DNA from 4 places in the Neobacillus sp. GCM10023253 genome. Region 1 is predicted to be linked to each of the others. Evidence: predicted binding sites of a transcription regulator. Region 1 holds the regulator's gene; each other region holds the start of a gene.
The links. Region 1 encodes Rex, which represses fermentation and respiration genes when NADH is low (regulators of the CRP and FNR family bind a similar motif). Its sites were predicted from a motif close to TTGTGAAATATTTCACAA; they were not measured.

Region 2: the regulator Rex is predicted to act here: its motif matches at 6,444-6,461, upstream of pflB (formate C-acetyltransferase).
Region 3: the regulator Rex is predicted to act here: its motif matches at 5,187-5,204, upstream of nirB (nitrite reductase large subunit NirB).
Region 4: the regulator Rex is predicted to act here: its motif matches at 6,030-6,047, upstream of ACFPA1_RS19365 (formate/nitrite transporter family protein).

What each region holds. Positions count from the first base shown of each region.
Region 1 is NZ_JBHSHV010000011.1:1,890-9,991, forward strand. Features, by position in the region: gene rimI (ribosomal protein S18-alanine N-acetyltransferase) at 1-160, shown strand, start outside; gene tsaD (tRNA (adenosine(37)-N6)-threonylcarbamoyltransferase complex transferase subunit TsaD) at 157-1,182, shown strand; gene ACFPA1_RS13765 (ABC-F family ATP-binding cassette domain-containing protein) at 1,735-3,654, opposite strand; gene moaC (cyclic pyranopterin monophosphate synthase MoaC) at 3,819-4,307, shown strand; gene ACFPA1_RS13775 (redox-sensing transcriptional repressor Rex) at 4,340-4,993, shown strand; gene ACFPA1_RS13780 (DUF4395 domain-containing protein) at 5,146-5,571, shown strand; gene ACFPA1_RS13785 (acyl-CoA dehydrogenase family protein) at 5,706-7,322, shown strand; gene ACFPA1_RS13790 (YdiK family protein) at 7,353-7,553, opposite strand; gene ACFPA1_RS13795 (CPBP family intramembrane glutamic endopeptidase) at 7,550-8,102, opposite strand, start outside.
Region 2 is NZ_JBHSHV010000009.1:97,938-106,039, forward strand. Features, by position in the region: gene ACFPA1_RS13220 (hypothetical protein) at 1-35, opposite strand, end outside; gene ACFPA1_RS13225 (Hsp20/alpha crystallin family protein) at 121-612, opposite strand; gene ACFPA1_RS13230 (hypothetical protein) at 762-1,034, shown strand; gene modB (molybdate ABC transporter permease subunit) at 1,140-1,802, shown strand; gene ACFPA1_RS13240 (D-alanyl-D-alanine carboxypeptidase family protein) at 1,835-2,995, opposite strand; gene mprF (bifunctional lysylphosphatidylglycerol flippase/synthetase MprF) at 3,115-5,655, opposite strand; gene ACFPA1_RS13250 (cupredoxin domain-containing protein) at 5,880-6,332, shown strand; gene pflB (formate C-acetyltransferase) at 6,632-8,102, shown strand, end outside.
Region 3 is NZ_JBHSHV010000029.1:25,954-34,055, reverse strand. Features, by position in the region: gene ACFPA1_RS27435 (NAD(P)-binding protein) at 183-800, opposite strand; gene cobA (uroporphyrinogen-III C-methyltransferase) at 813-2,282, opposite strand; gene nirD (nitrite reductase small subunit NirD) at 2,310-2,630, opposite strand; gene nirB (nitrite reductase large subunit NirB) at 2,637-5,063, opposite strand; gene pruA (L-glutamate gamma-semialdehyde dehydrogenase) at 5,680-7,227, opposite strand; gene ACFPA1_RS27410 (CamS family sex pheromone protein) at 7,408-8,102, opposite strand, start outside.
Region 4 is NZ_JBHSHV010000015.1:147,567-155,668, forward strand. Features, by position in the region: gene ACFPA1_RS19330 (metalloregulator ArsR/SmtB family transcription factor) at 47-625, shown strand; gene ACFPA1_RS19335 (MFS transporter) at 681-1,925, shown strand; gene ACFPA1_RS19340 (YjcZ family sporulation protein) at 2,043-2,165, shown strand; gene ACFPA1_RS19345 (ZIP family metal transporter) at 2,277-2,999, shown strand; gene ACFPA1_RS19350 (GNAT family N-acetyltransferase) at 3,200-3,724, shown strand; gene ACFPA1_RS19355 (DUF3231 family protein) at 3,892-4,404, shown strand; gene larA (nickel-dependent lactate racemase) at 4,566-5,828, shown strand; gene ACFPA1_RS19365 (formate/nitrite transporter family protein) at 6,108-6,923, shown strand; gene fdhF (formate dehydrogenase subunit alpha) at 7,293-8,102, shown strand, end outside.

The sequences.
Region 1 (8,102 bases):
CCGTGAGAGGGGTGCAAGAAGCATGACCTTAGAGGTAAGGGTAACGAATCATGTCGCTCAGTCTCTTTATCGAAAATTGGGGTTTCAAAATGGCGGAATCCGGAAAAATTATTACTCAGATAATTTGGAGGATGCGCTGGTAATGTGGGTGAATTTATGAAAAAAGATCAGTTGATATTAGGAATTGAAACAAGCTGTGATGAAACGGCGGTGGCGATTATCAAAAATGGCCGAGAGATAACGGCCAATGTGGTTGCCTCGCAGATTGAAAGTCATAAACGGTTTGGCGGGGTCGTTCCGGAAATTGCCTCACGTCATCATGTTGAACAGATCACGGTCGTGATAGAAGAGGCATTAAAGCAGGCGAATCTATCATTTGCCGAAATTGATGCTGTTGCGGTAACGGAAGGGCCAGGTCTGGTGGGTGCCCTATTAATTGGCGTCAATGCCGCCAAAGCACTCGCGTTTGCTCATAATAAACCGCTTGTGCCAGTCCATCATATTGCCGGTCATATTTATGCAAACAGGCTGGTGACAGAGCTGAAATTCCCTTTGTTGGCTTTAGTGGTCTCAGGGGGCCATACGGAGCTTGTCTATATGAAAGAGCATGGACAATTTGAGGTAATTGGGGAAACAAGGGATGACGCAGCGGGGGAAGCCTATGATAAGGTTGCAAGAACGTTAAATCTGCCATATCCAGGCGGTCCGCATATTGACCGTTTGGCCCATGAAGGCAGTCCGACTATTGATTTGCCCCGAGCCTGGCTGGAGGAAGGCTCCTATGATTTTAGCTTTAGCGGCTTAAAATCAGCGGTCATTAATACGGTTCATAATGCCGAGCAGCGTGGTGAGACGATTGCTCCGGAGAATCTGGCCGCGAGCTTTCAGGAAAGTGTCATTGACGTATTGGTGACGAAGACCGTAAGAGCCGTTGCAGAATATGGTGTCAACCAAATATTATTGGCCGGAGGAGTAGCAGCCAATAAGGGGCTTCGAGCAGCCTTGGAAAAGGCATTTTCAGATAAAGTGGATGTTGAATTAGTCATTCCTCCATTATCCTTATGCACAGACAACGCAGCCATGATAGCCGCTGCCGGAAGTGTCATGTTTGAAAAGGGAATTCGAGCAGACTTATCACTAAACGCAATACCTGGATTGGATATAGAAACATATAACACCTGACCTTTCCTAACAAGGAAGGGTCTTTTTTAAGCTAATAAGAAAGTATAAACTTTCTGTCGAAAGCTTTATACTTCCTTAACGCATAAGTGCAACTACGCCTCTGTCTTCGCCCTTAGGGGCTCGCCAATCGGCGAGTTTTCTTTATAAAAAAATCTAATTAAACGTTTGATTGATTTGGTTGATAAACTAATCAAACGTTTAATTGATATGGGCAATAAACTAATCAAACGATTGATTGAAAACGGCAAATGCTTAAAATATAGGCATTTTAAGAGTTAAACAAACATTTGATTAAATTTTGGCTAATATAAAAATAGCAATTTTGTGGATAAAATTTTTTTGAAAAAGTGGAAAATTCAAATGACTTGTGGATAATTCAGTGGGTAATGTTGATAATGTGGATAAATAGACGTTTTTTTGTGGATAATGTGGAAAAGTTAATTGGATAACTGAAATAATGGCATTTACAATGTGAATAATTCTGTGGAAAATTAGGCCTTTTGGATTACAAGCACATTAAAAAACCGGACTCCAGCAGTCCGGTTATCCACATTATTCTGCCAGTTCGGCCCATTCTTCCATTAATTCGTCAAGCTCGGCCTTAGCCTTTTCATTTTTTAAATTAATCTCTAAAACCTTTTCATGGTCCTGAAAAACTTCTGGCTCGCATAATTGCTGTTCATAATTCTGAATCTCTTCTTCAAGCTCTGAAATGCGTTCCTCGATTTCTTCCAATTTGCGTTTTCTCTGGCGTTCCAGTTTTTTAGTTTCTTTATCCTGTTGATAACTGTTTTTTTCAGCAGGCTCTAAAGCAGAAACCTTCTTCTGGGAGGCAGCCAATGCAAGTGCCGTAAGTTCCTCCTGCTCCAGCTTTTTATCCACATAATAATCGTAGTCGCCGAGGTATTCAGTGCTGCCCTCGGGGCTCAATTCTAGTACCTTAGTTGCGATTCTGTTAATAAAATAACGGTCGTGTGAGACAAACAAAATAGTACCTGGATAATCAATTAAGGCATTCTCAAGTACTTCCTTGCTGTCCAAATCCAAATGGTTGGTAGGTTCGTCCAATATTAATAAATTTGCTTTCTCGAGCATTAGCTTGGCAAGGGCTAGGCGGGCTTTTTCGCCGCCGCTTAAGGACAAAACGTTTTTAAGCACATCATCACCGGAAAATAAAAAATTCCCAAGCACCGTGCGGATTTCCTTTTCCGGTTTAAGTGGATATTCATCCCATAGTTCGTTTAAGACCCGTTTATTGGAAGTTAGGTTGGCTTGTTCCTGATCGTAATACCCGATGGACAAATTGGTTCCGTATTGAATAGTTCCAGCCAAAGCGGGAAGCTTTTTAATAATTGTTTTTAAAAGGGTCGACTTCCCGATTCCGTTAGGGCCGACAAGGGCAATGCTGTCGCCTTTATACACACGAAAGGAAATATCCTTGGAAACCTTCTCGCCATCATAGCCGACAGCTAGTGAATCAACAATCAACACATCATTGCCGCTTTGCTTCTCAATTTCAAATGAGAAGGAAGCGGATTTTTCATCGCCTAATGGCCGGTCCATGATTTCTATTTTTTCAAGCTTCTTCCTCCGGCTTTGCGCCCTCTTAGTAGTAGTGGCCCTTGCGATGTTGCGCTGGATGAAATCCTTTAAGGCGGCAATTTCCTCCTGCTGCTTTTCATAAACCTTCATGTCGCGTTCATAATTGGCCGCTTTCTGATCAAGATAAGAGCTATAATTTCCGGTAAATCGCTGAATTTGACGGCGCGATAGTTCATACACCTCTGTAACGACTTTATCCAAAAAATAGCGGTCATGCGAAACAATTAAAATAGCGCCAGCGTAGCCCTGCAGATATTGCTCAAGCCAGGAAAGGGTTTCGATATCCAAGTGGTTGGTAGGCTCGTCCAGAATTAAAATATCAGGTCTTGTCAGCAGCAGCTTGCCGAGCGCAAGACGCGTTTTTTGTCCGCCGCTTAGACTTGAAATCATTAACGTAGTATCAGAAAAATTTAATCCATGCAAGACAGAGCGGATATCGGCTTCATACTGATAGCCGCCCTGCTCTTTAAATTGAACTTGCAGTTCATCATATTCCTTTAATACCTTTTCATATTTTCCTGGGTCCCCGAAAACAGCAGGATTGGCCATTTGTTCTTCCAGCTTCCGGAGCGATTTTTCCATCGCCTGAAGATGCTCGAAAACCGTCAGCATTTCCTCCCAGATGGACAAATGGGACTCTAAACCCGTATTTTGCGCCAAATAACCAATGGTAGCATCCTTTGGTTTAATGATTTCGCCGCCGTCATAGCCCATTTCTCCGGCGATTATTTTCAATAATGTTGATTTCCCAGCTCCGTTACGGCCGACTAAAGCAACACGGTCACGGGATTGTAATTCCAGTTTTATATTCGATAAAATAAGTTCAGCACCATAATATTTTTGTAGTTGGTTAACCTGTAATAAAATCATCTTTTTCACCTCTATTACCTTACGACTAGTGTACCGTATTACCCGGAAGTCGGCAATGAAGTGAAATTTTTTAATGGAATGATAAAAAAATATACTGTTAGTTCAAAGTTTCACACACATAGACAAAAAAATAATGTATTATTTTTTGTAGGAGGATTTTCTTTATGGCTGAATTTACTCATTTTAATGAAGAAGGCCGGGCCAAGATGGTCGATGTCAGCGATAAGCCGGAAACGGCACGCACGGCGATAGCCCAGTCAAGCATATCCGTATGCACTGAAATTTATGAAAAAATTACAAACCACGAAATGAAAAAGGGCGATGTCTTAGCAGTTGCCCAGGTTGCTGCAGTGATGGCAGCGAAAAAGACATGGGATATCATTCCAATGTGCCACCCGATTCCATTGACAGGTATCAATATTAGTTTTTCGTGGGAGCAGGCCGGGCAGGAACAATATACACTGCATATTGCTGCATCAGTGAAAACCAAAGGCAGTACGGGGGTTGAGATGGAAGCGCTAACAGCCGCCTCTGTTTGTGCCCTGACCGTCTATGATATGTGTAAGGCAGTTGATAAAGGGATGGTGATTGGACCAACCTTTCTGGTGGAAAAAACCGGCGGCAAAAACGGTGATTTTAGAAGAGAAATCTAATATATCCATTAAAATTGAAGGGTGGGAGAAATATGTCCAATGAAACGATGAAAATACCACAGGCAACAGCAAAGCGTCTGCCCTTATATTATCGATTTTTACAAAACCTTCATTCTTCTGGCAAGCAGAGGGTGTCATCTGCAGAATTGAGTGAAGCAGTAAAGGTGGACTCGGCCACTATTCGCAGGGATTTCTCTTATTTCGGGGCCCTTGGGAAAAAGGGGTACGGCTATAACGTAAACTATTTGTTATCGTTTTTCCGGAAAACACTTGATCAAGATGAATTAACAAAGGTAGCGTTAATCGGGGTGGGTAATCTCGGCACAGCCTTTTTACACTACAATTTTTTAAAAAATAATAATACAAAAATCGCTTGTGCCTTCGATGTGGACCCCGGAAAAATTGGCGGTTCGATAGGCGATGTTCCCGTTTATTCGATGGACGATATAGAACAGTATTTGATTGAGGAAAATATTTCGGTGGCGATTTTGACGGTGCCGGCCCCGGTTGCACAGCAGATTACAGACAAGCTTGTGAAAACGAATGTAAAAGGGATTTTAAACTTTACACCAGCGAGACTGAATGTACCTTCATCGATCCGCGTGCATCATATTGACCTGGCGGTGGAGCTGCAATCACTTGTTTACTTTTTAAAGCATTATCCAAACCACGAAGTAGAAGAATAAATAATCAATGGGCTTCTCGCCAAAATGGTGAGAGGCCCATTTTTCGTTTGGAAACATTTTTCCTAAACAGATCACTATACAAAGGGAGTTGAAGCGGGTAAAATGATTACACGAGTAATTATCGTAATCCAATAGGAAAGGTTGGAATTAAAATGACAGAAAAAGTTCGTTCAATCCCACGGCCGCTTGTGAAAACAAACCAGTGGACGATTGTTTTAAGTGTTGTGTTAACATGGTTATCCGGACAGGAATGGTTTTTGTTAGTGCCGTTTGTTGCCGGTATGTCTGGTCTTTTATTCGGATTTAATCCGATTATGCAAATAGCAAAACTATTTTTAAGAAAGGACCCAAAGGCTTATATCCCTGAGGATTGGGAGCAGCAGCAATTTAATCAAAAAATTGCCGTATCGTGTTTGGGAATTGGATTTGTAGGATTCCTGCTGGGATGGAATGGTGTTGGCTATGTGTTCACGATTCTTGTCGCGGTGGCTGCCTTTGTGGCAATTCTAGGTTTTTGCATCGGATGCTTTATTTATTTTCAGTGGAACCAATACCGTTATAGAAGGGCGCAGCAATAAAGATATCTTTTTATGAGGTCTGATTAGTTCGGCCTTTTTTTTGTTTTCTACTTATATTTGACGCTGCCATATCCTTACATTTAAAATTAAATTGAAAATTATGAATTATCATTCATGAGGAGAGTGGCGTTTTTATGAAGCTTGTTTCCCAAGAGACAGAAGCGAAAGGAAAAAATTCTTACAGCTTTGATGAATTTCTCGAAAAACGTGACAACCTTGATTGGTATCGTGATGAACCGTTTTTACAAAAAGCGGTTAAGAAATTTACGGGTTCTCAGCACAGCCAAGTCCACGAAAAACTATTATCCTTTTCGCCAACAGTATCTGCAAAATGGAACCGGTTAGCTGAAAGAATTGCCAGGCCGGAAGTCCGCCCCTACATGCTTCACTTTGATGCTTTTAATAATCGGATTGACCGGATTGTCCGTCCTCAAGAAGTTCATCAATTAGAGAATGAAATTTTCGGAGAAGGTCTTTTTTCCAGAAATATGACACCTTGGGAAAGCTTTGTGAAAAGAATGCTAATTCACCAGCTGGGTGAGGCGGGAGTAACCTGTCCGCTTACTTGTACACATGGTTTAGTGGCTTTGCTTGACCAGTTTCCGGATGAGGATTATCCAGAACTTCAAGATATATTAAATCATACAAAAGAAGGGCTAAATGGCGAATTTGCCATTGGCGCTCAATTTATGACAGAAATCCAGGGTGGTTCTGATTTGCCGGCCAATGTTTTGGAAGCGGTTCCGGAAGGCAAGTGTTATCGTTTGTATGGGAATAAGTTTTTCTGTTCTGCGGCTCATGCCGATTATTCGGTGGTAACGGCAAAAATATCGGGAACTGACAAAGTTTCGACATTTATCGTACCATCCTGGCTTCCGGGGGATAAGGAGAAGGAGAAACGCAACGGGTACGAGATTAATCGGATCAAATGGAAGCTTGGCACAGCCGAGCTGCCAACAGGGGAGATTCAATATAAGGGGGCGCGCGCCTATCCAATCGGTCCAAAGGATAAGGGGATTGCAGTTGCAGTCGGAATTGTATTGACCTTGTCGCGGTTGGAAATTGGAATTGCCTGTGCTGGGTTTATGCTGAGGGCCTCTCGGGAGGCAAATTTGTACAGTGATTTCCGAAGTGTTTTTGGAAAGAAGGTAAAAGACTATCCACTCGCAGCAAGCAAGTTGAAACGACTCCAGCATGCCGCTGAGCGAACGACGGCGGGGGCATTCAAAATCTATAATCTTTTCTTGCAGCTGGATAAGCCGCTTAATCCAGGAATTAAATCGGACCATCCAATTGAAGTTAGGAAAAAGTTATTTAATCTGCGTGAACTTGTCTTGCTGCAGAAAATCTGTGCAACGAATGAGGGGGCGGAAATTTTACGGGAGGCTATCTCCGTGTTTGCTGGTCATGGAGTGATGGAGGAATTTTCGTCGCTGCCGCGTATCTTCCGCGATGTGGTCGTAAACGAACAGTGGGAGGGACCGCGTAATCTGCTTCTAACGCAAATCTACCGCGATTTGGCCAGGGTTTCTGATTGGTATTCACCTGCCGAGTTTGTGGCTAGCGTATTGGAAGGTGCACCGATAGAATCTATTAAAAAGTTCTCCGAACAGCTTGAAGACTTATTACAACGACCGGTTTTAGGAGAAGTAAGCGAGGCCTCGATGGAAGCCGCTGCCGAATGGGATTTATTCTGTGATTCATTCTTTAAAACTTATCAGCAGATTGCGCTAAAGGAAATCGAAGATTAATAAGAATGAGGCTGTTTAAATGTGACAGCCTCATTTTTTCATTTGCCCCTTATACTTAAAATGAAAAACAATCATCTTTAAGGCTGACCCAAAATCAAAGGTGGCGAGGATGACCAAAAGGTAGCTGAAGAAGCCCCAGCCATTATTTTGGACATCATCGATAGCAAAATAGGTGAACAGGGCACCAAGTATTAAATAAATCAAACCAGAAAACAAAGGTGAACGTTTCATAGAAATCCTCCGATAAAGTTTTGAACTGCCTCTGCCTCACGCATCAGCCGCTCAATGTCATCCTTATAAACCGACTGAACAAGGACGACCATCGTGTTCATGGATACATGGGCGAAAATCGGCACCAGGATGCGTTTGGTTTTTACATAAAGAAAAGCAAAGGTAAAGCCCATCGCCGAGTAAATAAGCAGATGCTCAGGCTCCATATGGACAAGCGCAAAGACCACCGAGCTGATTAGGGCAGAAATAAAGAAATTAAACCGTTTATAAAAAGCCCCAAAGATAATTTTCCGAAACACAATTTCTTCTAAAATAGGGCCGATAATACTCGTTACAAGAATGGCCAAAGGAAAGGCATTAATGATCGTGAGGATTTCCTGTGTATTTTTAGAGCCCAATTCAATCCCAATAAGGCGCTCAATGATGGCAGCCGTATATTGGGCAAATAGGGCAAGGAAAACCCCTAAAATCGCCCACTTTATCGAATGACCGATTGAAGTGTTTCTTTCACTATGGACCCCAGGCTTCATTTCTTTTCTTAGGATAACA
Region 2 (8,102 bases), on a different contig from region 1:
TTGCGGAAAATAAGGAATAAATTTTTTATTGACATTGGCCTAAAACGCTCCCTTATTTTTAACCTTACTTTATTTATATGGAAAACACTGCTTATCAAGTCCTATTTTCATAAAAACCTGTTATTCAATTGGGATAATTTCGCCCTTTTGTACGAATCGTTGATAACTGACTATTAATAAGCCATTCCAGAATTTAGCGCTGATATCCTGCGGATTTACGGTATCAGGTAAGGTAATCTGCCGATTGAATTCACCGTAAAACCTTTCCGAATAAGTATATTTCAAATGTGGATGAACAGGCAGCGCTCTTCCTTTGACGGTGAGAATATTGCCATTAAGCCCTAATTCTATGTTTTCTTTTAAGACACCAGGGAGCTCGATAACTACCATTACCTCCTCTTCCCCTTCCATTAAATCAATTGCAGGGAACGTTCTCTCGCTTTTCAGATCGGTGCCGGGCTGCTGCCGGTTTGAATGGGCATTAGGTGTCTTAAAAGGCGCTTCATTCATAAATTGTTGGGCAAATTCTTGGTCAAAGATATTGTTCCAGAAATCCCCGCCCTGCATATTTTTAGCCATCTCTAGCCATTGTTTCAACTTTTCCATATCCATCAATCCGCACCCCCTCTCCCCTAATCTAGGGAAGCAAAAAACAAAGCCTTACTTCATCATACTTAACTGAAAGTTATTTTAATCCTTAATTTCCTCATAAACATTAGGGAATTGCATATATTTAAAAGCAATTATAAGGAGGAGATGACATGCCCACTCCCGTTCCATATATTAATATAAATATATTTATGATTAAAATTAATTCCTTTGAAAATGCTTCCGCCGTAAATATTGGCCAAAACCTGCTGGCTGAGTGGCATAATTCCGACAAGAAAAATCAAGGCTACGGCCAAAATTTTGGTGATAAGAGTGATTTCTTTGGGAATAGGAGCTTTGTCGATGACCGAGATCAAATTGATTCCCCGAGCTCCTTCGATTCAGGCGCCCAGCAGCTATTGGCCAAAGACAAAGATGATCTATAAAAACTGCAATTTGGCAGTTTTTTTGTTTTATATCTTTTATGAATTGGAAGCTTTCGCTATAATGAGGGAATAATCAGCCGTTCGAGAGGAAGTATTTTATCTACTATGCTTAATGAATTTTGGCCCCCAATTTTATTGTCACTGAAAGTGGCCACAATTTCTGCCCTACTGGCACTAATCTTTGGTATTTTATTCGGCAGGTTATTTGCTGATAAACATTTTAAAGGAAAAATGATCATAGAGACCCTGATGCTGCTGCCTATTGTTTTGCCGCCTACCGTTATTGGCTTTTTATTAATTTTCTTTTTTGGAAAAAATAGTCCGGCAGGTGCTTTTATCGAAACCCTTTTCGACAGCTCCATCATTTTTACACCACTGGCAGCGATTATTGCCTCCACTATTGTTGCATTTCCGTTAATGTACCAATCTGTAAAAACTGGATTTCAAGCCGTGGACAAGGATATCGAAGAGGCTGCGAAGATGGACGGGGCAAGTGATTTTAATGTTTTTTTACAAGTAACTCTCCCACTATCAGTAAAATCGATTGTTTCCGGATTCATACTTAGCTTTGCTAGAGCATTGGGGGAATTTGGCGCCACGCTCATGTTTGCCGGCAATATCCCTGGGAAAACCCAGACGGCTCCCACTGCTGTATATGTTGCAATGGAAACAGGCAATATGAAATTAGCTTGGCTGTTAGTCATTTCAATGATCTTCATCTCTTTTTTAATGCTATTGACAACCAATTTAACACAAAGAAAGCCATGAAACTAAAGCATTTCATGGCTTTCTATATTCATCTACATTTTACCTGTTATTTTTTTCCCGGCACCTATTAAAACGGCAGCAGCCGCAACTATAAAAATCCAAAAGTATGATGCTGCATATTCCTGCTTATTAGTGGATTTACTTGATTTTAAAGAAGTTTTCACAGGTTTTGGTTCTTCCTTTTGTTTTAACTGAGCCACCTGAAGAACCTGACCATTTGGATTTTCAATAGATAACCGGCCGGTACTGTCGACTTTTTTTACAATTCCACTTTTATCCTCCGTTACAAGGAGATCTCTATCCAATAGAAATTCCTGATCGCCGCTCTTATAAACTTCCCCATGTTTTAGGGTGGAATGGACATATTCATTAAATCCATAATCAAACAGGATGGCTGTATCATCATATTTGTCTCTTTTTTGGTCTGATTTTAGGACAATCACCGTTAATTTTAAATTCCCATTATCGGCAGTGGTGGCCAAAGTTTGTTTCGATACTGTGGTATATCCTGTTTTCCCCCCGGTTATTCCCGCGTATGGAAGTTCGCCTTTTAGCATAAGATGATGAGTGATTAGGTCAGTATTCCAGGACTGGCCCTCCCAATGTAATCTTTTTGTTCCAAAAATCTCGGCAAATTGAGGATTCTTCATGGCATAGTTCGTAATCAATGCCAAATCCATTGCAGTTGTATAATGATTGTCATCGTGAAGGCCGCTTGGATTTGTAAAGTGCGTATTTTTAACCCCAATAACTGTTTTTAAATATTCATTTATATGTTCCGCAAAAAGGTCAACACTGCCGTCAATTTGTTCCGCAATCGCCACTGCGGCGTCATTCCCTGAATTGATCAGCATCCCTTGAATTAGTTTTTTTAGCGGTACTTGTTCACCTTCCACTAAGTAGACCCTTGTACCATCTTGTCTAACAGCATTGGCACTGACTGTCGCAATACTGTCTAAGTCCCCTTTTTCAATGGCATAAATAGCTGTAGCGATTTTCGTAACGCTGGCAGGATACATTTTTTCGTCCGCATTTTTCCCGTAGAGAACAGCATTCGTTTCAGTATCTAAAAGCACCGCTGATTCACTTTTTAATGGCAGGTCCCCAGTCCCTTCTGCAAAGACGGGAATTTGGTTTAAAAATAAGAACAAGACTATTATAAGAATTAAAATCCATTTACTCAATGACAACACCCTATCCATGACTAATTACCTAATTGATTTTACCAAATATTTATAGATATGAAGAGTCCTTTTTGGAAATTTATATAAAAAAAAGCGGCAGACTCATTGTCCCAGCCACTTTTCATTATCTATGCCCTTCTCTTCGAAATCAACAGGGTAATTTGTGCCATAATAAACGGAAGAGAAGATTTTTTCCGATAGGCTAAATATTTCGGTTCCCAAATATTTGTATATTTTTCTTTGAATTTTCTTAAGCCTTGAAAATGATAGAAAAAATGACCGTGCAGGAAAATCTGCGCCGCAATTTTCTCACTTAAAAAAGAAAACCTGGAAAGGCCAACATTCGCCAATGGGGCCATACCCATATTAAATCGCCGGTACCCCTGTTCCTTCGCCCAATCCATTAAGGAGAGAAACAGAAAATCCACGCTACCTGATTCTACATCCGGACGGAATCTCATTAAATCCACTGAAATAGTCTGGTTATCATCATAAACATACATCATGCTCATGAAGCCAATAATTCTACTATTACGATCCTTTACAAGTGCAATAGGAGCCTTATTTAGGTAAGCTTCATCAAAGAATCCCAGCGAATATCCCTTTTCTTTGCTTCCCTGTAGCCAATCATTTGACACTTCACGCAGTTCATTTAAAAGTTCACTGGAATGAGGCGGATTTACCAATTCGTAACGAAAATTTTCACTGGTAAATTTGTTTTTAATGGCCCGTAATCCTTTCATTTTGCTTCCAGCCAATGAAAATTCCCGCAATTTCACAAAGGCCTCTTCCCCCAATTTAAAAAAGGCAAATCCATGGTTATAAAGGTATGGAAGCATTTCTTCACTAACCTGATAGAATACAAGCGAAAATCCATACAGGTCAGCAATTTCCTGAAATTCTTCAATGGCGGAAGATAGATCATTTAGTTCACCAATTGGATCACCAAGGATCACCAGTTTATCCGCATATTTTTGAAATGAAATCATGACATTTCTTTTTTTGTTCCAGAAAATATATTTATCGTGCAAGAAAATCAGATGGGACAAGACTTTCCCCTGATATTTATGTAAATGCTGAACGATTTCCTGTTCTTGTGTCAACGATGATTCAAATTTCCATTTTTTCGATAAGCTGTTGAGATAGCCAATGGCAAGGATTGAAACAGCAATAAACAACCCAATTCCCGCACTCATAAATAAATCGTGATAATCGATAATGACATATGGCAATAATTTTGCAGGCAGCGCCAATTTGGCATCCGGTAAATTTAAATAGCCAATGATGATATACATCGATGTAATGATTACAATTAATGCAATATCAAAGAGTGTTCTTCCCCAGGTTAATACATAGCTTTCCCGATAGAACTGCCCTTTCGAAACTCTAAGTAGGATGGCGACAATAATTAAGAAGATGGCTTCTTCATAATCAATCCCTTTAAAAATGGAAAACAGTGCTGCAAGAATTAAGGCTGCCATTGTTAATTCATATGTCCGTTTCACTCTATATTCAATGCCTCGCGATAATCCTAACAGCAAAAATCCAGCAGCAACAGAGAGTTGATGGGAAACATTAATAATCGGAAACGATAACAGTTCCTGGGCAATTTTAAGCCTCGACATAATCCCCGGCACACTTGCAGATAAAAGCAGGATAAGCCCTGATAGAAACACTAGCATAGTCAAAATGACGTGGCTAAATACCTCTAATATCGCGTTAGGTAAATTATTCCACGACTGGTTCCATCTTTCCCAATAAAGCTTCACAAAAAAAATGAGGCTCACGATAAACGGCAGTAAGTAATAGCCTACCCGATACAAAAGAAGGAGAACGAGGACTTTTTCCTCGGCCATATGAAATTCCTGCATCCCCCAAATAAAAACTAAATCAAATGAGCCAAGACCGCCCGGTATCATACTGATGATTCCTGCACAAACAGCGGCAATATAGACAGGAAAAAGATCTTCGATTCGGATTGAGATACCCAGAATTCTGGTCAATAGATAAATAGCAAAAAAGACAGCGATCCATTCAACAAAAGAAACCCCAATGAGCTTAGTTCCCTCTTTTACCGTAATCAAAGATTGCTTGCCCTTTTTAGCGTTCATTCTATGTATCATTAAAAAGACCGGTAGATAAAGGGCGACACCCAACACAGCAAAATAAAGCCATTTGGTATCGACAAACAGAGGAAACTTCCGGAACCAAAGTGCCGCTGCCCACGATAACAATGAGATGCCTGCCAAATAAAATAGGGAAACTGTTGCTATAACACTAAGTAATCTCCGCTTATCCTGTTCAAGTTTGTGAAAAAAGTACGTTCTTAACGCTGCCCCGATTAACCCGCCGAATCCGATTAAATTAGAAAAGGAATTGGCAATAAACGATTGCTCTAACAATTCTTTTTTTGGGACCTTTGCCCCTAAAATCCGAACTAAAATCACATCATACAAAAGCATCGGTAATACAGCCGAAAAGGTAATGCCAATGATAAGCAGCAGCGTCAAAAAATTGAGTTGATTTAATTCTTTTTCTAGCAAATGAACATCTAAATTTCCCACAAACTTTTTTATTTCAAATATTGCAAAAATCAATAAAAGCAATGGGAATAAAAATTTTACAATCTTAAAAATTTTATCCTTCTGATAACCCTTCAAAATAATCACCTAGTATTCATATCATCCCTGATTTTACTATAAACGTTTATGAAAGAAATACAAAGCAATTTCTTACTTTCTTGCGGTGACTTATTACAAGTGTAGACATTTTATCGAACGTTCAACCATCTGGTCAGAGGCAATTCGAAAATTCAGGAAAAAAAGTAGACAAGTTTTCCCACCTATCCGGCATATGAATAAACTAGGACAAATATTAGAGGGGGGTTATGCTTGTGAAATTTTTAATATTAAAAAAAGAAACACTTCTATTCGTTTTAGCTGTGGGTATTATGCTTGCTGCAATTTCATCTTGGTTTCTATTAAAAGCTGGGGATGCTGCGGTCTTTAATCAGAAGGCAGATGGGAAAATACGAGAAATCCATATGGTGACAGTTGAATACAAATCCAAAATGAAAAACGGGAAAGATATTGAGGCCTATCGTTGGGATCCGAGTCAAATCATTATAGAAAAAGGAGAAAAGGTTAAATTGTATATAACCGGCATTAACGGAGAAGAACATCCATTCTATATTGAAGGTACAAATATCAAGGGGACTGTAAAAAAAGGGGAAGAAACAATCGTTCCACTTCAATTTTCCAAGGAGGGTACCTATCGCTTAATTTGCGAAGTTCATTCCAATCGTGCCCATAATGGTCCAATGATTGCTGATATTATCGTAGATTAAAACAGGAGCATTTTTCTCCTGTTTTTTTATGCTGTTCACTAGTAATCACTATTTAGGTGCTGTTATTGTTGAATCGTTCTTATATAACAGGCGGTGTTTGTTATATAAATAAAGTGAAACAGTTTATAAACATGTTCATAATTCGTTCAAATTCTCCATAAAAAACCCCACAAATTCTTCATTTCACAATATCTTAACATTTATCCCTTATTTCAGATTGTTAACCTGTTATACTTTAAGTGTAGAAATAATAGCCAATCTGTTATATAAATTTTTATTTCATTTAGAGGTGAAAAAACATGGAAGCATGGAAGGCTTTTACAAAAGGGACTTGGACAAAAGAAGTTAACGTACGTGACTTTATTCTAAAAAATTACTCTCCATATGAAGGTGATGACCGCTTTTTAGCCGGTGCTACAGATTCGACAAATAATCTATGGCAGCAAGTAATGGAATTGACGAAACAGGAAAGAGAAAATGGCGGAGTCCTAGAAATGGATACGGAGACCGTATCAACCATCACTTCCCATGGCCCAGGCTACTTGGATGAAGATCTTGAAAAGGTAGTCGGCGTGCAGACAGATAAGCCATTTAACCGCTCTCTTCAGCCATTCGGCGGAATTCGTATGGCTAAACAGGCTTGTGAAGCATATGGCTACAAATTAAATCCAGAGATTGAAAGAATTTTTACCGAATTCCGAAAGACACATAACCAAGGTGTTTTCGATGCTTATACGAGTGAAATGATTTTAGCCAGAAAAGCAGGGATTATTACCGGTCTGCCGGATGCGTACGGGCGCGGTCGAATTATCGGGGATTACCGCCGTGTTGCTTTATATGGTGTCGATTTCTTAATGAAAGAAAAACAAAAAGATTTCAATAGCACTAGCAAAGTAATGACTGAAGATAATATCCGGCTGCGCGAAGAGCTTTCTGAGCAATACCGGGCCTTGAAGGAACTTAAAGAACTGGCAGCAAGCTATGGATTCGATATTTCCGGACCAGCAAAGAATGCCGCCGAGGCCTTCCAATGGTTATACTTTGCCTATTTAGCAGCCATTAAAGAACAAAACGGCGCAGCGATGAGCCTTGGCCGTGTCTCCACCTTCCTTGATATTTATATCGAAAGAGACTTACAAAACGGTACCTTATCAGAGGTAGAAGCTCAAGAACTAGTTGACCATTTTGTAATGAAGCTCCGTCTCGTCAAATTTGCGCGTACGCCGGATTACAATGAATTATTCAGCGGTGATCCTACTTGGGTAACAGAGTCTATTGGCGGTATGGCTATCGACGGCCGCCCGCTTGTTACAAAAAACTCGTTCCGGTTCCTGCACACCCTTGATAATCTTGGTCCTGCTCCAGAGCCAAACTTAACAGTACTATGGTCCGTACTGCTTCCTGAAAATTTCAAGAAGTATTGTGCGAAAATGTCCATTAAAACTAGCTCTATTCAATATGAAAATGATGATATCATGCGCCTTGAATATGGTGATGATTACGGGATTGCCTGCTGTGTATCCGCCATGGAAATCGGCAAGCAAATGCAGTTCTTCGGTGCCCGTGCCAACTTGGCAAAAGCACTGCTATATGCCATCAACGGCGGTGTCGATGAAAAATTAAAAAAACAGGTAGGACCAGAGTATCGGCCGATCTCTTCAGATATTTTGGATTTCGATGAGGTCATGCAAAAGTTCGATCAAATGATGGAATGGCTCGCCGGCCTATACATTAATACGTTGAATGTCATTCACTATATGCATGACAAAT
Region 3 (8,102 bases), on a different contig from region 1:
TGTTATAATACAGTAACTATCCTCGTTTTGTATTATATAACACACTTTCGGAAAATGGAACTACTTTTCTGAAAAATTTTAAAAAATAGGTAAAATTCCCCTGCACAGATAAAAAAACCCTTGATATTACTAGATTCTTAACACAATAAAAAAAGCAGATACCTCTTACTCAGGTAGCTGCTTTAAATCATTTGTTCATATAAACTCTGAAACATCTCATCCCAGTCGCCGCTGTTCAAAAATTCCGGGCTGACGATGGCTGTTAACAATTTTCTTTTTAAATCCGCATCCTCAACATTTTTCAAAATCCATTGCCGTTTTGAAAAAAGAAATTCTAGATAATCCTCGTACCGGGAGTCAAACTGCTGCTCAAGCTGCTTGCGGATCTGTTTCGCAAGGATTGGGCTTGCTCCTCCTGTGGACACCGCAATGCTTAAGCGGCCTCGCTTCAGATGGGAAGGCAGATGGAAATCAGACTCCTCCGGATTGTCCGCAATGGATACAAGCTGATGCTCCGCTGCTTCTTCCTTCACCAGATTGTTGGTGTGTGGGTCATTCGTGGCTGCTATGATGAGAAACGCTTCCTGGATATCCGACTTGGCAAACGACTTTTGCTTCCAGGTTATTTTTCCTTCGCGGGCCAAATGTTGTATAACAGGCGTACTTTCCGGGCTAATGACGGTAATGGCTGCTCCAGTTTCCAGCAAGCCTTTTACCTTCCGCTCAGCTACCTTGCCGCCGCCGGCCACGACTACCTTTTTTCCTTCAAGCTTAAGCATAATTGGGTAATAACCGTTCATACTGCCCCTCCATTACCTATTGGCAGGAGTCTTTTCCGGCCAAGGACCAGTTAAATACTCGACTAGCGCCTCTTTAGTGGCCTTTTTTGGCATACCGCTACCCAAGAGACCTAGTTTTGCCACTTCGCCCATCGTTTGTTTGCCCATTCCGACAACTTGGACATTTTTCAAAAAGGCTTCTGTTTCGATGCCGAATTTTTGCAAAGCTGTTATAAATGGCTCAACAGATGCGCTCGAAGGGAAAACGACTGTATTTACATCCGCATCGTCCATCATTCTTTTAAAAATTGAAAAGAACTGTTCATCTACTTTTTTGTCGCTTGTTTTCCAAAAATCAGCGTTTTCATATTTTTGTACCTGGGCCCTGCCATCTCCAACTACAAGCATTTTTCCCCCATCGGACATTTCATCGATCAAGCCTGGAACGAATCCTCGTTCTTTTAAGGCATTGATGGTTTTGATAGAAAAACCGAAAAGGTCTGCTGTAATTTTCCGAATATCCACCCCATGATTCTTTAACGTTGTGAAAAATTCTTCGATACTCTCAGGCGATGTGAATAAGATTTTTTGATAACTGGATATAGTACCCATAATCTCTTCGTTGACAGGTGCTGCGATTCTTTTCCACCTTGGAAATTCTATTACGTCCGCGCCTTGGCGCATCAGTTCCTTCGCTAACTCGCTCTCGCCTTCACTCGTGCGCGCCAGAAGAATCTGCCGGCCATGTAATGGCTTTTTCTCAAACCAGCTTATTTTTTCACGGAGAGATGCGACATATCCTACCAAAATAATCGCCGGATTGCTAAACTTCGCCTCTTCAGCCTTGGCGGCAATATCAGCCAATGTTCCCTGCAAGGTCTTCTGACGGCCGAAGGTGCCCCATTGGATTAAAATCACTGGGGTTTCTGCTGGCTTCCCGTGGGCAATCAAGTTCTCACAAATGTATGGCAAGTTTCGGACTCCCATGTAAAAAGCGATTGTATCCATCCCGCGGGCAAGGCTTGCCCAGTCAAGGAGCGGCTTGCCTTCCTGTGATTTATCATGGGCCGTTACGACCGTAAATGATTCCGCATGTTCGCGATGGGTAACAGGGATTCCGGCATAAAGAGGGGCAGCCATTCCTGATGTGATACCTGGGACAATTTCAAATGGTATTTGGTGGTTCGCCAAGGCTTCCGCTTCCTCGCCAACCCGGCCGAATACACCCGGGTCGCCGCCTTTAAGCCTAACTACTGTTTTACCTTCCAATGCTTTAGCCACCAAGACGTCATTTATATTTTCTTGCCGTAAAAAATGGCGGTCCGGCAATTTCCCCCCGTAAATCAGTTCACAATTGTCCGGAGCAAACTCCAAAAGCTTCGGGTTGGCCAGCCGGTCATATAGAATAACCTCTGCCTGCTTGATGGCTTCAAGCCCTTTCACAGTAATTAGTCCAACGTCCCCCGGTCCTGCTCCTACTAAAAAAACTTTTCCAGTTCCCATCGTGCAGCATCCTTCCGTGTTTTCCTTCTATAATACGACAAATATAATATCTTTTTCTATTTCTATGTTAAATATTTTGACATAGCCGGTATCCGGAGCCTGTGCAAGCCCGTCTTTTAAGGAGATTTTCCAATCATAGACAGGGCAAAAAACATAATCGCCACTGACAAGCCCTTCCGAAAGGACACCGCCCTTCGGATGTGGACTGCGGTTTTCCAAGGCATAAACATTGCCATTAGATGTTTTAAAGAGGACAATTTCCTTGTCATCGATTTTAATGGAATAACCAGCTCTAGCTTTTAGGTTTGAATAGTTTGCAACAGGTATACGAGTTATTGTTTGCAGCATTTTGCTTCACTCCCCGACCCTAATGGTATGTTTGGTATAATATTTCTCTTGAATCTCTTCACTATGAATGGCTTCATCCCATGGCTCGATATATTTTTTCAAAGTTTTGTCCATCCGTTCGTTTAAGGCTTTGCGTGTTTCCTCGTTTGCCAGGACCCCTTGGATATGCTCCAAGCCTAGGCGCTCTAACCATTTGGAAGTACGTTCCAGATAGTTTGCTGTCTCACGATAGTATTGCAGATAGGCCCCGGTCATTTCCATAACCTCTTCCTTAGTTTTCACAGTACATAACAGATCTCCGGCACGCAGGTCGACCCCTCCGTTGCCGCCGACATAGATTTCCCAGCCGCCATCGATGCCGACGAAACCGATATCCTTGATTCCTGCTTCAGAGCAGTTTCTTGGGCACGCAGATACCCCCATCTTCACTTTGTGCGGCGTATCAAGACGCTCAAATTTCTTTTCAAGCTCTATGCCAAGTGCCATTGAGTCCTGTGTACCATAGCGGCAGAATTGGGCACCGACGCAGGTTTTGACGGTGCGAAGCGTTTTTCCGTAAGCATACCCTGATGGCATATTAAGCTCTTCCCAAATGCTTGGCAGGTCTTCTTTTTTGATGCCAAACAAGCCAATCCGCTGGCCCCCGGTTAGTTTTACTAATGGAACATTGTATTTCTCGGCCACTTTGGCAATTTTTATTAAATCCTGTGGTGTTGTCACCCCGCCGTACATTCGCGGCACAACGGAATAGGTTCCGTCCTTTTGGATATTGGCGTGCATTTTTTCGTTAACAAGGCGGGAATCGCGGTCATCCTTATACTCGTCCATGTGAATCATGCCGAGGTAATAGTTGATGGCCGGGCGGCATTTGGTACAGCCTTCCTCGTTGTTCCATCCTAAAACGTTCATGACTTCTTTGACACTTGTTAAGCCCTTTGCCTTGATTTTTTCAACCAATTCCTCCCGGCTTAAGGTTGTACAACCGCAAATGCTTGTTTTCTGAGCTGCAGATGCGTCGAATTGGTCGCCGAGTGTATGTTCTAGTATACTTGCGACCATTGGTTTACAGCGTCCGCATGAGCGGCCGGCATTTGTGCAATGGCTGACTTGGTCAAGCGTGGTCAGTCCTTGTGTTTTGATCGCCTCGACAATGGCTCCTTTGGTAACGCCATTACAGCCGCACACCAGTTCATCGTTTGGCATGGAGGCAATGTCATCACCGGAGGTGCCGCTTACACTGCATTCTGACTGAAGAATCGATACGCTGGTTATGCCGCTGATGTCTTCCTGTTTCGTCAGCATCCGGAACAGTTTTGTACTGTCTTTTGTATCACCGTAAAGGACAATCCCGACAATCTTGTTATCTCTTATTAGAATCCGTTTATAAATGCGGTCATATTCGTTGTAGACCATGATTGATTTCGTTGTACCGTCTTCAAAAATTTCCCCCGCTGAGAAAAGGTCAACCCCAGCCACCTTAAGCTGCGTACCTGTTACTGAACCTTTATATGGCGCCGCTTCGAAACCGCTGATGCGATTCGCCAGGACTTTCCCTTGTTCGTACAATGGCGCAACTAAACCATAGACAATTTCCCTGTGTTCGGCACATTCTCCGACTGCGTAAATGTGGGGAACGCCGGTCTCCATAAAGTCATTTACGACAATGCCTCTGTTTACATAGATGCCGCTGTTTTTTGCCAATTCTGTGTTTGATTTGATGCCTATTGCCATGACGATTAGGTCGGCTTCTACTTCTGAACCATCTTTAAAGCGGAGTCCGGTTACCCGCTCATCTCCAAGGATTTCGACGGTTTCCTTTTCCATTAAAAAGTTCATACCTTGGGCTTCTAGTTCTGCTTTAAGCATAGATGCTGCAATATGGTCCAGTTGTCGTTCCATTAGCGACGGCATTAAGTGAACGACATCCACTTTCATTCCTAGGTTTAGCAGGCCTCTTGCAGCTTCAAGGCCAAGCAGACCGCCGCCGATAACAACAGCTTTTTTGTATTCCTTTGATGATTTGATCATCATTTCACAATCATGGATATCACGAAAACCGGTCACACCCTGTTTATCCGCACCTGGAATTGGCAGAATAAAAGACTTGGATCCTGTTGCGATAATTAATTCATCGTACTCCACTTCACGGCCTTGGTCACTGATGACCCGTTTGGCTTCTGCGTCAATTTTTACAATAGCTTCGCCGGTATATAATTGAATATTGTTTTCTTTGTACCAATCCAACGGGTTGATAATGATTTCATCGAAGCTAGTATCGCCTTGGAGAATATTTGAGAGCTTAATTCTGTTATAGTTTGGATGCGGTTCTTCTCCAAAAATGGTGATTTCAAAATGTTCAGGTGCAAGTTTAAGGATTTCTTCGATTGTCCTTACTCCAGCCATTCCGTTACCGATCATTACTAATTTTTTCATTTTGGGTCGCTCCCTATATGTTTTGTTTAGTTATTTTTAATGGTTAATAAGGTTTCATTTATAGTTAAATTGTAAACTCCTGTCTTTTGAAAATTTGTGAGGTTCGTCACAATCCGTTATTGTTTGTGAATAGTTTCACATTATTGTCATAAACATGTTTCTTTATGGATAATATTTGAGCATATTAGTTACGTCGGTTGAGCGGTTTTATCCTTTAGACACCTCTATTGGACATTTTACTGTTTGGGCTTGGCGGTTTTGTCCTTTAGGCGCCTTCTATTGGACTTTTTACCGATTTGGCTTAGCGGTTTTATCCTTTAGACGCCTTCTATTGGACATTTTACTGCTTGGGCTTGGCCGTTTTGTCCTTTAGACGCCTTCTATTGGACATTTTACTGCTTGGGCTTGGCCGTTTTGTCCTTTAGGCGCCTTCTATTGGACATTTTACTGCTTGGGCTTGGCCGTTTTGTCCTTTAGACGCCTTCTATTGGACATTTTACCGATTAGGCTTGGCGGTTTTGTCCTTTGGGTACCTGTCTTTTATAAGATCAATGAAACTTATCCTTCATTACACAAAAAACCCCCTTCCCATAAAGGGAAGAGGATCCTATTCATGTTAATACAATTCCGACGTCGTTTTACCTTGCATATGAAGAAGCAAGTAGTCAGGGCCGCCGGCTTTAGAGTCGGTTCCGGACATGTTGAAGCCGCCGAATGGCTGGTAGCCGACAATGGCACCCGTACAGCCGCGGTTGAAGTAAAGATTACCGACATGGAAGTCCTCACGTGCCTGCTCCATATGGGCACGGTTTTTAGTAATAACCGCTCCAGTTAAGCCATATTCAGTATTGTTGGCTATCTCAAGCGCTTCGTTGAAATCCTTCGCTTTTGAGAAACCCACCACAGGTCCGAAAATTTCCTCTTGCATGATGCGGGACTTCGGATCTAAATCGGCAAATATAGTTGGCTTGATGAAGTAACCTTTGGAGCTATCTCCTTCGCCGCCAGTCATCAATTTGCCTTCTGACTTACCGATTTCAACGTATTCCATGATTTTCTTGAAAGCATTATTATCAATAACAGGGCCCATGAAAGTATCTTGTTCAGATGGCTCGCCAACTTTTATTTGGTTAGTCAATTCCACGACGCGATTCAATACTTGATCATATACATCCTCAACAATAACGGCCCGAGAACATGCAGAACACTTCTGACCGGAGAATCCGAATGCCGATGCCATGATGGATTGTGCAGCCAATTCAAGATCTGCTTCACTGTCCACAACAATCGTATCCTTACCGCCCATCTCGGCAATTAATCGCTTCATCCAAAGCTGTCCTTCGCTGATTTTGGAAGAGCGGTCGAAAATGCGCAGGCCGACATCGCGGGAACCAGTGAAGCTGATGAAACGAGTATCCTTATGGTCAACTAAGTAGTCGCCAACCTCAGCGCCGCTGCCTGGAACGAAGTTTAGCACACCCTTTGGCAGTCCTGCTTCTTCCATTACTTCCGCAAATTTAGCTGCAATAATTGGCGTAGTGGAAGCAGGCTTCAGCAAGACCGTGTTGCCAGAAACAATCGCGGCAACGGTAGTACCAGCCATGATCGCAAAGGGGAAATTCCATGGTGAGATGATAATGCCTACACCAAGCGGAATATAATCATAACGGTTAAATTCATTTGGACGGCTCTGAACAGGCACACCATTTTTTAAGACAAGCATTTGCCGGCCATAGAATTCTAAAAAGTCAATTCCTTCGGCTGTGTCCGCATCTGCTTCTCTCCAAGGCTTACCCGCTTCTTTCGTCATCAAGGCAGAGAACTCGTGCTTGCGGCGGCGGATAATCGCAGCCGCTTTAAAAAGTACATCTGCTCGGACTTCCGGCTTGGTTTTTCTCCATGTTTTAAATGCCTCAACAGCTGCCTGCATCGCTTTTTCTGCAAGCTCTTTATTGGCCTTTGACACACTGCCGACTACTTCTTCTTTGTTGGCGGGATTATAGGAAACAATTTTTTCCTCGGTAGTCACTTTTTCACCGCCGATGATTAAGGGATAATCCTGTCCTAAATAGCCTTCAACTGTTTTTAAGGCTTGAAGATAGGCTTGGCGGTTTTCTTCCACAGTAAAATCTGTTAATGGCTCATGTTTATATGGTTGTACCATGCTAAAACCCCTCCTATGTAATCAACCGTTTAATCCTTGCGGAAAAAATAATAGGTTGTCTAAAATACCTGAAAACCCCCTCATTCGGGAGGCGGCGAATTTCGCAGATAAACAATCCTATTTTGCCTCGAAAACTAGAATGTTAACCAAAAAAGACCCGGCCGCTATAGCGGCCGAATCTTATTGGTAAATATACACAAATGGTTCATTTTCATTGGCTTTACGGACAATCAGTGCTTCAGGGCCGTCCACGGAGGTCACGTTTACTGATACCGAAATGTATTCAGGAAAATGCTCCATGACCAATCCTGTGACATATTGGGTAAATCCAATTCCCTCTGTCTTTCCGTAAAATTGAATTGGAATCGTGATATCTAAATTTTGCAGCTGATCGCCGACGTAAAACGCCCGGCCAATCACGCCGTTGAAGTTTGGAAAATATTCTTCAACATCCTGTTTAAAGTTTAAAAAGGCGATTGTATCATCGCGGTGTGCTTCCTGGGCATCACTGGATGGGAATAAATAATATTTTTCGTCGACTTTTTCCCATGAGTTTAAACTTGAGCTGCCTTTATCAACTGTTGTATAGGCAATGAAATTTCCTGGCACAACAGAAGATTTGCTTTGCTGGGCGAATAATGCAATCGTGATTGGAACGTCGCTTACATTTTTCATGGTCCTAATTCGTTTGATCATTTCTTCCGCTATTTTCTTTCCTTCGCGTTCCATGTCTGCAAAGTCAATATGCTGCTCTTTTTCAACAGTACCGCTATCGACTTGAACCTTGTAATAGTAGGTTGTATTAAGGGCAAGGCCAATGGTAATTCCGCCAAGTGAAACGTTACCTTTATCATCTTTTGTTAAATAATCATGCT
Region 4 (8,102 bases), on a different contig from region 1:
CGAATAATATCTAATTAGATAATCATTAAAGTAGGTGGATTTAAACATGCAATTAAACAAAATCGTGGAATTTCATAAAGCCCTTGGTGACCTTACCAGGATCAAGATTGTCGCCTTGCTTCAACAGGGGCCGTTGCACGGGCAGGCGATTGCCGGTAAGCTGGGGCTTAAACCGCCAACGATAACCCACCATATGGCAAAACTTAGAGAGGTGGGGCTGATAAAAGAGCGGCGTGATAAAAACACCATTTATTTTTCTCTTAACACAAAAATATTAGAGATGAGTGCTAAGGCTATTTTGAATGTTAGAACGGGAGGCGGAGCAGAATTGGAAATGTCGGTGACAGCGGAGGATAGGGAGGCAATCATTAAAAACTTCTTCACCAAAGAAGGAAAACTGAAAACCTACCCTGCGCAGCGAAAGAAAAAGCTTGTTGTGCTTGAGCATATGATCAAAGGGCTGGAACTGGGTAAAGTTTATCAAGAAAAGGAAATTAACGAATATTTAAAGCAGTATCATGAGGATTACGCTACGTTACGTCGCGAACTTATTATGTGCCAATTTATGTACCGTGAAAATAATCAATATGAGTTAAATCCGGTTGAGGTTTGGTGGTTGAAATAAATTTTTTTTGCAAAACTAATTAGATAGGTGTGAAATTAGATAAGGGTGAAAGGAGATGAGGAAGATGGCTCTTTCCTTTATAAAAAAGGAAAAACAATACCGGAGATTATTTCTCGCCGGTGTCGTAAATGGAATCGGCGACCGCTTCAGTTCCGTTGCTGTATTAGCGCTTGCAATCCAGTTAACAGGGTCAGGCTTTGCAGTCGCCATGACGCTAGCGATTCGGCTATTGCCCTTTGTTATTTTCGCCCCAATCGGGGGAAGGCTGGCAGACCGTTTTTCAAGAAAAACTATTTTAGTGGCAACTGACCTCATCCGCATTGTGTTTGCCTTGTCGTTTCTATTGGTTCATGGGAAAGAGGATCTTTGGATTGTTTATGTCAGTACCTTCATGTTAGCGGTGGGCGAGGCTGTTTATGCGCCAGCGAGAAAATCTGCGATACCGCTTCTTGTCAACAAAGAGCATCTGTTAAAAATAAATAGTCTTGAACAAGTATTGGTTGGGATTGTACTAATTGTTGGTGCTTTTTCAGGGGGGATTGTTTCCTACTTATTTGGAGCGGGGTTAACATTTTTGATTAATGTTGCCTCCTTTTTAGGTGCAGCAATTATTTTATCTTCGATCACATTTCCTGAAAAAAACTCCCTTCAGGATGAAAAGCTGCAGCAAAAGGAAAAGCTGATTCCAACCTTAAAAAAGGTAATCATATTGTCCGTCCCGGTCCAAATTCTTCTTTTCTGTGAAGTGGTCATTGCGTCCATGAACGGCATTGATAATGTCCTGATTACCGTGTATGCCATACAGGAGTACCATTTGGGTGATGTAGGTGTAGGGCTGTTTTATGGGGCGTTGGGGATTGGTTTAACGTTAAGCTTTTCTGTCGCCAACCGTCTGCGAAAAAATATCCTTGGGATTGGGTTGGCCAGTCTCATGCTCGAGGGGGCTTTCCTAGTAGTATTAAGCCAAACCCATTACATAGCTGCAGCGTTTCTCGTGTTTTGCGGGGCCGCGTTTATGTCGGGGATTGGGAATGCCTGTTTTGATACGGTTCTGATGAAGGAAATTCCTGAGGAACACCAGGGAACTATGTTTGGGTTATTGGCATCCATTGGCAATCCATTATTGGGTGTTTCGATGCTTTTATCAGGGGCCGCTTTAGAATACCTGACACCACGAACCTTGGGGTTTATTGGCGGCAGTGCCTATATGTTAATCGCGATTTTCCTGATGGTCTTCCTTTCCGTGAAAAGTGTGCGGGAAAGGGAAACTATGACCAGTCCGCCATTTTTGAAAAAATAAGCAATCGTAAACCGAGCAGGACAAACATCCATTTTTAAAAGGCTATTATATTCGCATTTACGTTTATCGTCACGGCTGCATAAGAATAATTAAACCAATTAGAGAGGTGACTTAATTATGTGCGGCTGGTGCGGTTGCGGTGGTTATGGCTACGGTTTCGGGTATGGCGGCTTTAGCCCATTTGTATTAATTGTAGTATTGTTTATTCTTTTAATTATCGTCGGGGCTAGCTTTTATTAATAACAAGTAAAAAATGAGGTGTTCTTTGAGGGCACCTCATTTTTTATTGGTAATCTTTTTTCAAGACGGTGAATACATAATGGGGAATAAACAAAAAAGGGGAGGATTATCTTGACCACAACTGTGTTCCTCGTTGTTTTAATCTCATCTCTAGCCTATATTCTTGGCGGATTTCTCGTTTTAATTCGAAAAAATTGGCCAGAAAGAACCTTATTGTCATTGGTTGCTCTTAGCGCGGGCCTGTTATTATCGATCGCTCTTTTACATTTAATTCCTCATGCCTTAGAAGACTATCATGATAGCAGTTTGTTCATTTTGCTTGGTTTCCTGATTATGTATTTTATTTTTCTGCCAGGAACTTTTAATGGGAAAAATGGGGTAGAAAACAGTGGTAAATCTGGGGCAACGGGATTAACAATCGGAATGCTGCTCCATAATTTTTTTGAAGGATTATCGATTGGAATTAGCTATGCCTCTTCTTTTGAATTAGGTGTTTTTGTTACGATTGCACTGGTGATCCATAAAATACCGGAAGGGCTTTCCTATACTTCGGTTATGCTTGCCTTTTTAAATGGCCGCAAAAAAACAGCCATCTATCTTGTCATTCAGGGGCTTTTTACTTGGCTCGGAGCAGGAGTTGCGGTTTTGCTATCGGAAATGAAGGACTTTCAAGAAACGATTGTCGCGATGGGCTTATCCGTAACAGCAGGGATTTTTCTGTATCTCAGCGGGGCTATGTTACTACCTTTAATTAATCGAGGGACATTTAAAAGCACCCCCCTGTTTTTTATAGCCGGCATCTTGCTGTTTTTCATATTACATAGTGTTGTCTAGCAGCGGCCGCATGGTCCCAAATTGAATAGTTGATAAAGTTATATAGAGCTGCTGAGGCAGCTCTTTTCTGTTTAGGTAAGGAGTCTCAACTAGTCGTAATAGAAAAAATATGTAAGATTTTCTGACAAAGGAATATGTAACAACCTTTATATTTGATACATTTGATCCATATTTTATAAATAGGGATTGGGGGATTTTTTATGGAAAATGGTTTAGAAGTTAGAAAGAACATAAAAATAGAGAGATGCATCTCTATTGAGGAACATTTGAACGAACTCTCCGCACTTCTTATTCAAGTTGTTGAGGATGGTGCTTCGATTGGGTTTTTACCGCCATTAGAGGAAAACGTGGCAAGGAAGTATTGGGAATCTGTCTTAAATCCTGAGGTGATCTTATTTGTTGCTAAGATTAATAATGTCATTGCCGGAAGTGTGCAATTACATCTGTGTTCAAAGCAGAACGGCAAACATCGGGCTGAAATCGCCAAGCTCATGACGCACCCACATTATCGCAGGAATGGAATTGGCCGGTTATTAATGGAGAAGGCTCACGAAACAGCTAAACAAATGGGGAGAACATTAATCGTTTTAGATACGAGAGAAGGAGACCCTTCTAATAGACTATATACTTCTTTTGGGTATATTCAAGCAGGACGGATTCCTAAATATGCATTGTCTGAAAATGGGAATCTGGATGCGACGATAATATATTACAAAATGATTTAAACGATATGAGATGGGTTTGTCTAAAATGTTAGACGGCCGAGAAAATGAGGCAAAAGAACCGTCCCCATGCCTCATTTTTTTCGAATTATGGGAAAAGCTATTGAATGTGCTTTAGGAAAGGTGGCACGAGAATGAATTATTTTTCTTATAATTTGAGGAGGTTTGCAATGGGTATTTTGAGTGGAAATCCTAAGGAAGAGCCAATGCATTATGGAGAGGCATTTGACCTTTGGGCATCTGTTCTAGCTGGTAATGGTATGATTGCAGGTTATCAAACGATGATAAACCATGCGGGTGACGACGATTTAAAAAAATTATTAAAAGAAGCCATTGAACTTTGTCAGCAGGAAAAGAAACAAGTGGAAGAACTTTTAAAGGAAAACGGAATTGGTTTACCTCCAGCGTCACCCGAACAACCTGAAGCTTGCTTAGAGGATATTCCGGTTGGAGCGCGCGTTCCGGATCCCGCTATTGCAGCCGTACTTTCGGCCGATATAGCTGCAGGATTAGTGACTTGCAGCCAAATTATCGGTAAATCCATTAGGGAAGATATAGCCATGATGTATGTGCAAATCCATAACCAAAAGGCAGCGCTTGGCGGAAAAGTTCTTCGGTTAAACAAAGAAAAAGGCTGGCTGATCCCGCCGCCATTACATCCAAATAAACATGGTGATTGTTAAAGTTGCAGGATGAGGACAAATGGTCTTCATCCTTTTTTTTAGCTTTTATGCCCGAAAAATAGAATATTTTAAATTTTATAACATATTAGATGAATTTCAGAATTAGAAAAAGTATAATTAGGCCATATATGGACGAATCGTTTTCCAAGGAGTGGATATACATGAAAACAAACCTGCTATATGGCCAAACCGGAATGGACATAGAAGTACCGGATCATTCATTTATCGTAGAACCTAAAGACCTTCCTGCAATGGAAAATGAAGTGGAAGCGATTAAACAGGCATTAAGGAATCCGATTGGAACACCTCCTTTAAAAAAAATGGTCAAAGCGACAGATACTGTTGCCATTATCATAAGCGATATTACGAGACCGACCCCAAACCATATCCTTGTCCCAATGTTAATAGAAGAATTGAACCATGTGCCATTGGAGAATTTCGTGGTGATCAATGGAACAGGGACTCACCGCGATCAAACCAGGGAAGAGTTTGTGCAGATGCTCGGTGACTGGGTTGTCGACAATATCAGGATTATCAATAATAACTGTCATGACAAAAGCACACAGGTCAACCTTGGCAAAAGCAAATTTGGTTGTGATGTGTATCTCAATAAAGACTACGTAGAAGCCGATTTCCGGATTGTCACAGGATTTATTGAACCGCACTTTTTCGCCGGTTTCTCCGGTGGACCAAAAGGAATCATGCCGGGTATTGCCGGGATTGATACGATCATGACGTTCCACAACGCCAGAATGATTGGCGACCCTCTTGCTACATGGGGAAATATGGTCAATAACCCAGTCCAGGACATGACAAGGGAAATTAATGGCCTTTGCAAACCGCATTTTATGTTAAATGTTACACTGAATAAACAAAAAGAAATCACAAACGTATTTGCCGGAGAGCTTTACGAGGCTCACGATCAGGGCTGTGCCTTCGTCAAAGAACACGCCATGGTCCGGTGTGATGAGCGGTTTGATGTCGTCATCACCTCAAATTCCGGCTACCCGCTTGACCAGAATCTGTACCAGGCCGTTAAAGGAATGAGTGCCGCACAGAAGATTGTCAAAAAAGGCGGGGCCATTATCGTCGCTTCGGAATGCTCAGATGGACTGCCAAGCCATGGGAATTATGCGAAAATTTTCGAACTCGCCGACACACCGCAAGGGTTGCTTGATCTCATCAATAGTCCAGAATTTAAAATGTTTGACCAATGGCAGGTGCAAAAGCAGGCGGTCATCCAGGTTTGGTCAGATGTCTACGTTTATTCTAAGCTAACAGACGAACAGGTGAAGGGCGCCATGCTTAAGCCGACACTCAATATTGAGAAAACCATCGAAGAACTTAAACAGGTTTTTGGCGAGAATATGACCGTTGCTGTTTTACCGCTTGGGCCACTGACAATTCCATATGTGGAAGAGTAGTATTTTAAGATAAAAAAGTCACAAAATGTTCACAAAAAATAAGAAATATGTTATCTTATAAAATGTTATGAAGAAATAGAATGTTCATTGATGAAATGTAACATGGTGTTGCACTTTCATTCTGTTATTCTGTTTTATATTGGCGGGAAGGATTTCTAGTATTTTTTAATGCTTAGAATATTAGCCCATCATAAACGGTTTATGTGAATTTATTTGCATGAAACCGCTTTATGGTGGGCTATTTTTATTTTTAAAAGAGTACATAATGGAGGAAAACATATGGCATTTCATAGTCCTGATCAAATTGCCCGAAAAGTAGTTGCAGCGGGCGCGAAGAAAGCAGTAATGCCGATTCGTCATGCCCTGCTGTTAGGTTTCTTAGGTGGAGCGTTTATCGCATTGGGCTTTCTATTAGACATACGTGTGATTGGCAATTTGCCAAAAGAATGGGGGTCATTCGGGTCATTTCTCGGCGCTTCGGTGTTCCCGGTCGGCCTCATGCTGATCATTATTGCCGGCGGTGAACTGCTGACGGGAAATATGATGGCATTGCCGATGGCGGTATTGGCTAAGCGGGCAACGACCTTACAGCTGATGAGAAATTGGCTGCTGATTGTTGTCAGTAACTTTGTCGGTGCTATCTTTGTGGCTTATTTCTTTGGCCATGTAGTCGGCTTGACAGAAACAGGACCATTTTTGGAAAAAACAGTGGCAATCGCCCAAGCAAAAACAGCGGAAACCTTTGTTCAAGCATTAATTTCTGCAGTCGGCTGTAACTGGCTAGTCTGTTTAGCAGTGTGGATGGCATTTGGTGCTGAAGACATTGGTGGAAAAATGTTTGCGATTTGGTTCCCTATCATGGGATTCGTTGCAATCGGTTTCCAGCACGTCGTGGCCAATATGTTCGTGATTCCAGCGGCCATTTTTGCTGGCAGCCTTAGCTGGACCGATTATTTTGCTAACTTAGTTCCGGTATTTATTGGCAATGCCATTGGCGGAGGAATTTTCGTGGCTTTGATCTACTGGATGGTATATAAAGAGGCATTACGGACTAGTGCTTCGCAAGCATTAAACAACATAAAGAAAGCCGTCTAGCAATCTAACTTGCTTTAGTTCGCAAAAAATACAAATTTATGATATATTCATAGTGTTAATGTTTAAAATTAGTGAAGAATGCATTGAAATCAGGTAACAGTTGTTGCTTTGATTTCCTGCGTGCTCACAAATAATATGGCGGGAATGATCGCTAGTATATAAAATATGCTCAGAAATTCTCCCCCCATGAAACGGTTTATACCAATTAGGTATAGCAACTGTTTTATGGGGGTTTTTTGGCTAATAAGAAAGTATAAATTTTTTTCAAAATTTATACTTTCTTAACGCATAAGTGCAACTGCGCCTCTGTCTTCGCCCTTAGGGGCTCACCAGTCGGCGAGTTTTCTTTATGTTTAGGAGGGACGTATTTTGTCGGAAAAAGTGAATGTGTTTATTAATGGAACCGCCCGTGAGATTGAGGCGGGAACGCGAATCTTGGATTACCTTATTTCACAAGATATCCAGCATCCACATGTTTGTTATTCAGAAATTCTTGGGCCAGTCCAAAGCTGTGATACCTGTATGTGTGAGGTGAACGGCAGCATTATGAGGGCCTGTTCGACTATCGTGGAGGAAGGAATGAATATCCTGACCGCGTCTGAAGTGGCGAAAAAGGCCCAGGAAGAAGCGATGGATCGGATTCTGGAAAACCACTTATTATACTGTACGGTCTGCGACAACAACAATGGCAATTGCCGTGTCCATAATACAGCGGAAATGATGGGAGTCGAGCATCAAACACGTCCGCACCGCTCTAAGGGGTATGAAGTGGATATGTCTCATCCATTTTATCGCTACGACCCGGACCAATGTATTTTGTGCGGACGCTGTGTGGAAACCTGCCAAGACCTGCAGGTCAATGAAACATTGACGATTGACTGGGAGACCCAGCAGCCACGTGTATTATGGGATGGCGGTAAAAGCATCAATGAATCCTCCTGCGTTTCCTGCGGTCAGTGTGTCACGGTTTGTCCATGTAATGCCTTAATGGAAAAATCCATGTTAGGTAATGCTGGATTCATGACAGGAATTGAAGATGATTTACTGACACCAATGATTGACCTTGTCAAAGCGGTAGAGCCGGATTACCAAACCATCTTTGCTGTTTCCGAAGTCGAAGCTGCCATGCGAGAAACACGCATTGAGAAAACAAAAACGGTTTGTACCTTCTGCGGCGTA